One region of the Streptomyces sp. NPDC046881 genome, then DNA from elsewhere that is predicted to be linked to it. Evidence: riboswitches for the same ligand, from Rfam matches in the RefSeq annotation. Region 1 holds a riboswitch; the other holds the start of a gene.
The links. Region 1 has a riboswitch for cyclic di-AMP ahead of ABZ923_RS32355 (M23 family metallopeptidase). Riboswitches for the same ligand answer to the same signal wherever they lie in the genome.

Region 1 (4,161 bases):
GTGCTCATGCGGTACGTGCCGACGGCCCCCGGTACCGGCCCGCTGCCCACCGCCGCGGACCGCCACTGGCTGCGCACCGCCTGCGAGCTGGCCGCGCAGTGCCCGCCCTCGCAGACGGCGTTCAGCGTCGGGGCGGTGGTGGTGGCCGCCGACGGGACGGAGCTGGCGCGCGGGTTCTCGCGGGAGGGGACCGATCCGGTGGTGCACGCGGAGGAGGCGGCGCTCGCCAAGATCGATCCGGCCGATCCGCGGGTGGCCGCCGCGACGGTGTACAGCAGTCTGGAGCCGTGCGCCCGCCGGGCGTCCCGGCCGGCGCCCTGCGCGGAGCTGATCCTGCGGGCGGGGGTGCGCAGGGTCGTCACCGCGTGGCGTGAACCCGACACGTTCGTCCACGCGGCCGACGGGACCGGGGTCCTCGTCGCCGGAGGTGCGCAGGTGGTCGTGCTGCCCGAGCTGGAGGACCTCGCCAAGGCGCCGAACGCCCACCTGCTGTGAGCGCCGGCCCGGCTGCCGTGAACGGCACGGCAGCCGGGTGTGCCGGAAACACTCAGGGCCCGGAATCCAGTGGATTCCGGGCCCTGAGTCTTCAGTAGCGGGGACAGGATTTGAACCTGCGACCTCTGGGTTATGAGCCCAGCGAGCTACCGAGCTGCTCCACCCCGCGTCGTTGTGACTCCAGTGTACGCCATGCGCGGGACCGCTCGCACACCCCTTTCGGTCCACAGGGGTCGCCCGGTGTCCCGGGGCCCGGAAACCTGGAGGTACGTCGGACATGTGGGAGACACGCGGTGCGCCCTGGAAAGGTGGAGGAGAGCCCGTACGTCAGGGCGGGCGGCCGGCTTCCCGGCGATCCCGTGCCCGACCCCGGGCCGGGCGCCGAGCCCGCGCCGGTGCGGGTCCGCCGCCGCCCGGGGCCGCGCGGCCTGGCCCGCGCGCTGCCCGTGCTCCTCGTCGGCTGCGGGGTCCTGTACGGCCTGCTCACCCCGGAGGCCTTCACCCCGGTCCCCTTCTTCACCGCCGCCCCGCTGGCCGCCGCCCCCCTCTCCGCGCTGCGCACCACCGTGCTCACCGGCCTCGCGTCCCTCGCCGCCGCCTACGCCGTGCACACCGACGCCGGTGCCCACCCGACCGTGGGCACCGTCACCGACGTGGTCACCGTGGCCACGGTCGCCCTGCTGGCCGCCGCCATCAACCGGGTGGTCCGGCGCGGGGACCGGCAGCTCGCCTCCGCCCGCGAGATCGCCGAGGCCGCCCAGCGGGCCGTCCTGCCCGAGCCCGCCGCACGGATCGGCGGCTTCGAGATCGCCGCCCGCTACGAGGCGGCGCGGCAGGACGCGTTCATCGGCGGCGACCTGTACGCGGTGCAGGACAGCCCGCACGGCGTCCGGCTGGTCGTCGGGGACGTGCGCGGCAAGGGCATGGGCGCGGTGGCCGCCGTCGCCGTGGTGATCGGCGCGTTCCGGGAGGCGGCCGAGCAGGAGGCCACGCTGGAGCAGGTGGCCGAGCGGCTGGAGCGGGCGCTGGCCCGCGAGGGCACCCGCCGCGACGGCATCGACGCGCTCGAGGGGTTCACCACCGCGGTCCTCGCCGAACTCCCGCACGGCGAGGGGCTCGTACGGATCGTCAACCGCGGCCACCCGCCGCCGCTGCTGCTGCACGCCGACGGCACCCTGCGCACCCTGGCCGCCGCCGAGCCCGCGCTCCCGCTGGGCATGGGCGACCTGGGCCTGTGGCGGGACCGGGCCACCGAGGCCTGCTTCCCGAGCGGCGCCACCCTGCTCTTCCACACCGACGGCCTCTCGGAGGCCCGGGACGCCCACGGCCGGTTCTACGACCCCGAGCGGCGGCTCGCCGGGCGCACCTTCCCCGGCCCGGCCGCGCTGCTCGGCCGGCTCGCCGCGGAGGTGCGCCGGCACTGCGGCGGTGACATGACCGACGACATGGCGCTGCTCGCCGTACGACGGCCCTGACGTTCGTCACCCAAGGTGACCGGACGAGCGCCCTCCGCATAACATCTGAGTCACCATCAAAACCTGAAGTGACTGCTGAACTCTTCCGAGGTCCGGCCAACTCGCCCGTTTTGGCGGGGTAGCGGGCGATAACTCCGCCGGTGAAAACGTTAACGATCAAGCCGAACGGCTTGGAAAGTGACTGGCAAGTCTATTAACGTTCGATAACGCAGCGCGGTCGTCCCAGCCGTCACCAGAGGCGGCTCCGTGCGCACGCGCCGAATCCCGCAAGGGAACCGGGGAACCACCACCTTGGGGTGAATCACGCGGATGCCGTCGTGAACTCATCGAGTCCACGACCGGTATACGCGCGTAGGAGACCTTCCTGCTCCGAACCCGTCAGCTAACCCGGTAGGCGGAGGAAGGAAAGGAGTACGCCCGCGTGGCGTCCAACCGGCCTGCCCCAGAAGCCCCCTTCATACCGGCTCAGCGCGAGACCGACACCTTCGGTTACGGCTCCTACCGCGCCGAGGAGGGCACCTGGGAGGAGTGGAACCCGACCGAGGAATCCGTCGCCCCGGTCCGTGGCCGGCACCGCGTCGCCAAGCAGCGCGGCGGCTTCGCGCGCAGCTCCACCGTCCTCGGCGTCGGCGTCATGGCCGCGGTCGGCGCGGGCGGCATGGCCAGCGCCAACACCGGCAAGCCGCCGGTCTCCATCTCCCTTCCGGACCTGCCCTCCGTCGGCTCCCTCTTCGAGGACGGCTCCGGCGACGCCCCGGCCGCCGAGGCCACCACCACGCTCAGCAGCGTCGGCGTGGCCACCGCGGACGCCGAGGACGGCACCGACGCGGGCGAGGCCCTGCGCAACCGGATCATGGCCCAGGCCGAGCAGCAGCAGGGCCAGGCCGACAGCAAGGCCACCGCCGTCGCGCTCGCCGCCGCCGAGAAGAAGGCCGCCGACGCCGCCGCCCAGGCCGAGAAGGAAGCCGCCGCCAAGGCCGCCGCGGCCAAGGAGAAGGCGGAGGCCGCCGCCGAGAAGAAGGCCGAGGAGGCGCGGCTGGCCCGGCTGGCCAAGCAGTACACGCTGCCGACCTCCTCGTACACGATCACCTCGACGTTCGGCCAGGCCGGTTCGATGTGGTCCTCCGGCTACCACACGGGTCTGGACTTCGCCGCCCCCACCGGCACCCTGATCAAGGCCGTGCACAGCGGCACGATCACCGAGGCGGGCTGGGCCGGCTCCTACGGCTACCGCACGATCCTCACCCTGGACGACGGCACCGAGCTGTGGTTCTGCCACCAGTCCTCGATCAACGTCAAGGCCGGCCAGAAGGTCTCCACTGGCGAGGTCATCGGCCGCGTCGGCGCCACCGGCAACGTCACCGGCCCGCACCTGCACCTGGAGGTCCACCCCGGCGGCCAGGCCACCGGGATCGACCCCATGGCGTGGCTGCGCGGCAAGGGCCTCACCCCCTGACGTCCCCGCCCCGCGCGGGGCACTTCGCGGGAAATCGACGCCGGTGGCGGAATGCGATCATCCGTCACCGGCGTTGAGCTGTCGTATGACGTCACTTCGTAAACTGGGCTCTTCCGATCTCGAGGTCTTCCCGCTCGCCCTGGGCGGCAACGTCTTCGGCTGGACCGCGGACGAACAGGCCTCCTTCGCCGTCCTCGACGCCTACACGGCGGCCGGCGGCAACTTCATCGACACCGCCGACGCCTACTCCGCCTGGGTCGAGGGCAACCAGGGCGGCGAGTCGGAGACGATCATCGGCAAGTGGGTCAGGGCCCGCGGCAACCGCTCCGACGTCGTCATCGCCACCAAGGTCAGCCAGCACCCGGAGTACCAGGGGCTGTCCGCCGCCAACATCAAGGCCGCGGCCGACGCCTCCCTGCGCCGCCTGGACACCGACTACATCGACCTCTACTACACCCACTTCGACAAGCCCGAGGTGCCGGTCGAGGAGATCATCGGCGCGCTGGACGAGCTGGTGAAGGCCGGCAAGGTCCGGCAGATCGCCGCGTCCAACATCACCCCCGAGCGCCTGCGGGCCTCCCTGGAGTTCTCCGACCGCGAGGGCCTCGCCCGCTACGTCGCCCTCCAGCCGCACTACAACCTGGTCTCCCGGGACACCTACGAGGGCCCGCTGCAGGACCTCGCCGCCCGCGAGGGGCTGGCCGCCGTCCCGTACTTCTCCCTCGCCTCGGGCTT
Region 2 (4,161 bases), on a different contig from region 1:
TCCGCGCCGAAGGCCGCGGGCCGCAGCGCGCGGAGCCCGGAGCTCGGAGAACGCAAACCGGTCACGGTACCTCCCGGTGGAGTGGGTGAGGCCCTCCATTATGGTCGGCCTCTCCGGCAGTCCGGGCAGGCAGGGGCCGCGCGGGCCGTCGGGGGCCTGGGGCGGGGGGCAACTTCGGGACGGGCGGCTGGTGATGGTGGGCCGGGTTCGGCGGCCTCGGCGGGGAGGCCGAGGGGCGGGATCGTTTGCGACCGATGACGCTCACTTGCGATCGACTACGACTAGGGTGAGCGCGTGGCAAGAGTGCGGTTGAGCGTGGCCGAGCGGCGGGAGGAGCTGCTGCGGGCAGCCATCGGGCAGATCGAGGCGCGGGGTGTGGCGGCGGTGCGGATCGCCGACGTGGCCGCGGCCCTCGGGGTGAGCAACGCGCTGGTGCTGTACCACTTCTCCACGAAGGAGAAGCTGGTCGCCGCCGCGTTCGCGTACGCGGCCGAGGACGACCTGGCGCACCTGCGCAAGGTGGTGGGCCGGCGGACCACCGCACTGCGCCGGCTGCGGGCCGCGGTGCGCTGGTACGCGCCGACCGGGCAGGCCAAGGGCTGGCGGCTGTGGATCGAGGGCTGGGCCGTGGCCCTGCGCGAGCCGGCGCTGCGGGAGGTCACCCGGGAGCTGGACAAGGAGTGGAAGGCGGCGATCGCGGAGGTCATCGCCGAGGGTGTCGCGGCCGGTGAGTTCGCGTGCGCGGACCCGGCCGGCACGGCACTGCGGCTGACCGCGCTGCTGGACGGCCTGGCGGTGCAGCTGACGTCGTACCCGGGCGCGGTGGCGCGCTCCCGCGCACAGGAGTGGGTGGACGACGCCCTCGCCCGGGAACTGGGCCTGGACCGGGGGATGTTGACCGAACGGGCACGGTGACCACCGAACGGGCACGGTGAGCGCGGCGGCCGAACCGCGGTCACCGGGCCGCGCCCCGCCCGCCCACGGGGGCGGCAGGGCGCGGTCCGCCGGGTCAGGCCACCGAGGCGATGCGCATCTTGATGTCGTCCGGGGAGAGGGCGCCCTTGGCGGTGACGTGGTCGCCGGAGGACTCGCCGCGCAGGCGGCGGCCGATCCAGGGGACGAGGTACTCGCGGGCCCACTGGACGTCGTCGCGGCGGACGTCCAGGGTGCCCCGGGGCGGCAGCGGCGGCCACGGCTGCTCCGGGTCGGCCGGGACGTCCAGGCCGAGGACCTGTCCGGCGCGCAGCGCCACGCGCGTGTGGCCCTCGGGCGAGAGGTGCAGCCGGTCGTTGTCCCAGGCCCTGCGGTCCTGCACGGACTTCAGGGACCACAGGTCGAGGACGGGACAGCCGTACCGGTCGGCGATGGCCCGGACGTGCCCGTTGTAGGTGGCGATCTTGCCGCGCAGGTGCTTGAGCACGGGCACGCGCCGGGTGTCGAAGCCGGTCGTCACCATGACGGTGCCGACGGCCTCGGTCAGCCGGGCCACCGCGCTCTCGAAGCGCTCGGCGACCTCGTCGGGGTCGGTGCCGGGGCGGATGATGTCGTTGCCGCCCGCGCAGAAGGAGACCAGGTCGGGGGCGAGTTCGACGGCCCGGGGGAGCTGGTCGGCCACGATCTGGTCCAGCAGCTTCCCGCGCACGGCGAGGTTGGTGTACTGGAAGTCCCCCTCGGGGCGCCGGTCGGCGAGCAGTACCGCGAAGCGGTCGGCCCAGCCCACGAACGCCCCGTCGGGGCCGGGGTCGCCGACGCCCTCGGTGAAGCTGTCCCCCACCGCCACGTACGACCCGATCACTGATGCGTTGTCATTCTTCGAATCGTCTGCCACGTCGGACCATGATTCACCTTTCGATGTGGCCTACGCGACCGTAGGCGGGGGTTGACGAACGGTGAGATGAGCCACTCTTAAAACTCTTAAATAATGTGCCAAGTCAGGAATAGGCGGCGCCGGGCAGTGGGGGCGGGTGTCAGCCGACGGGGACGCCGTGCGCGCGGAGGTAGGCGACCGGGTCCAGGTCCGAGCCGTAGTCCGGCGTGGTGCGGATCTCGAAGTGCAGGTGCGGTCCGGTCACGTTGCCGGTGGCGCCGGACAGGCCGACCTGCCGGCCCGCGGTCACGGTCTGGCCGGCCGAGACGGAGAGCTGCGAGAGGTGGGCGTACTGGGCGTAGCGGCCGTCGTCCAGCCTGAGGACGACCTGGTTGCCGTACGCGCCGCCCCAGCCGGCGGAGACGACGGTGCCCGCGGCGACGGCCTTGACGGGGGTGCCGGTCGGGACGACGAAGTCGACGCCGGTGTGGTAGCCGCTGGACCACATGCTGCCGGCGACGTGGTAGCCGGTGCCGACGGTGGCGCCGGCCACCGGCAGGGTGTAGCCGGCGGAGGCGGTGGGCGCGGCGTCGGACCCGGCCGGCCGGGCGGGCTTCGGGGCGGCCGGGCGGGCCGGCTGGGCGGCGGACTCGGTGCGGGCCGGCGCGGCCTGCCCGCCGAGGCGGAGCTTCAGGCCCGGGCGGATGAGCGCCGGATCGGCGCCGACGGCCTGCCGGTTGTCGTCGTAGAGCCGCTGCCAGCCGCCGCTGACGTGCTGCTCCTCGGCGATCTTCGCGAGGCAGTCGCCACCGCGCACGGTGTAGGTGCGCACGCCCGCTTCCTGCTGGGCGGCGGTCTTCGCAGCGGTCTGCGGAAGGGACTGCACGGCCGCTTCGGACACGGGCTGTGCGGGGGTCGCGGCATGCGCTCCGGCGGCCCCGACGAGCGGGAGCGCGAGGGCGGCGCCGCCGGTTCCGGCGGCGGCGAGGGAGCGGGAGAGACGCGGGGTCTTGGGGCGTCGGTGCTTACCCTTTGCGGGCATGGCGCTGTTCCTCTCCGGCGCCTGCGAGGTCAGCTGTCGGGTTCGGGCTGGAGCTGCCCGGCCGTGCGCGCACGGCTGCACCCCTAGCCTGTCGCGGAGACCGGGACAGGCGGTCGTACCTGGTGGGTCCCCCGCTCCTGCCGAGACCGGTCATGTGTGGGCAGTCCGGACGGCGGCAGGATTCGGCGTTCCGTCCGGTTGGGTGGCGAACGTAAGCGAGCGGGACGCGTGAAACAAGCAGCCGATTCCGGCTGTTCGCGTTTTGGGTGATCCGACGCGGGAATCCACGGTCACCCTCGGTGAATTCCCGGCCCTTCGTTCCCTCAGTTTCCCTCGTGGCGACGGGTATTACGCGGACATGACGCGCGACGCTCGGTCACGGCTATGACGCTCCTCACGCGGTTCGGTCCTCTGCCCCCGCATTCCGCAGCGAGTTGGAACAAAGGGGGTAATCCGTACAGAGCGCTCAGATACGGCGGAGCCGGATGACCGTCGCATCCAGGTCGCCCTTCAGCCCGGTGTGCAGCCCGTGGTGCAGCAGTACGGCACCCCGGTGCACTTCGCCCGTTTCACGGCATTCGTACGATGCTGCCGGGTCGAGCCCGCGCAGCCGCACCGCCGGGACCGGCTCGCCGTGGCTCTGCGCCTGGAGCCAGGCGAGGACGACCGCCTCCTCGTCCCGGAGGTACTGCACGGCGCTCAGGCCGCCCGTGGGGGGCCGCAGCCGGTACAGCTCGCCGTGCTGCACGACCGGGCGGATCTCCTTGTACAGCTCCACCCACCGCCGGGCCTCGGCCAGCTCCTCCGCGCTCCACTCCGTCAGGTCCCCGCCCACCCCGAGCACGCCCGCCATGGCGCTGACGAACCGGAACCGCAGCGAGCTGACCCGCCCGTTGAGCTGGGTGTTGGGGCTGTCGGTGACCCAGGCCGCCATCACGCGCGCGGGATGGATCTGGGTGAAGCCGTGCTGGATGGCGAGCCGGTCCAGCGGGTCGGTGTTGTCGGAGGTCCACACCTGGTCGGTGCGGCCGAGCACACCGAGGTCGATCCGGCCGCCGCCGCCCGAGCAGGACTCGAAGGCGACACCGGGATGGGCCGCCCGCAGCCGGTCCAGCAGGGCGTACAGGGCGCGGACGTGGTCCACCCACAGGCGCTGCGGGTACGGTTCCCCGGGCCAGCCGGCGTCGGTGAAGCAGCGGTTGAAGTCCCACTTCACATAGTCGACCGGGGCGCTGGAGAGCAGGGTGTCCAGCCGCTCCCAGAGGTACTCCTGGACGTCCTCGCGCGCGAGGTTGAGAACGAGCTGGTTGCG

Region 2: another riboswitch for cyclic di-AMP. It lies ahead of ABZ923_RS22740 (LysM peptidoglycan-binding domain-containing M23 family metallopeptidase); the one in region 1 lies ahead of ABZ923_RS32355 (M23 family metallopeptidase).

What each region holds. Positions count from the first base shown of each region.
Region 1 is NZ_JBEYXJ010000097.1:6,829-10,989, forward strand. It holds gene ABZ923_RS32340 (dihydrofolate reductase family protein) at 1-495, shown strand, start outside; tRNA gene ABZ923_RS32345 (tRNA-Met) at 591-664, opposite strand; gene ABZ923_RS32350 (PP2C family protein-serine/threonine phosphatase) at 789-1,970, shown strand; cyclic di-AMP (ydaO/yuaA leader) riboswitch at 2,216-2,384, shown strand; gene ABZ923_RS32355 (M23 family metallopeptidase) at 2,392-3,426, shown strand; gene ABZ923_RS32360 (aldo/keto reductase) at 3,512-4,161, shown strand, end outside.
Region 2 is NZ_JBEYXJ010000048.1:34,318-38,478, reverse strand. It holds gene ABZ923_RS22755 (MBL fold metallo-hydrolase) at 1-65, opposite strand, end outside; gene ABZ923_RS22750 (TetR family transcriptional regulator C-terminal domain-containing protein) at 295-915, shown strand; gene ABZ923_RS22745 (SGNH/GDSL hydrolase family protein) at 1,010-1,795, opposite strand; gene ABZ923_RS22740 (LysM peptidoglycan-binding domain-containing M23 family metallopeptidase) at 1,968-2,849, opposite strand; cyclic di-AMP (ydaO/yuaA leader) riboswitch at 2,855-3,012, opposite strand; gene ABZ923_RS22735 (alpha-galactosidase) at 3,316-4,161, opposite strand, start outside.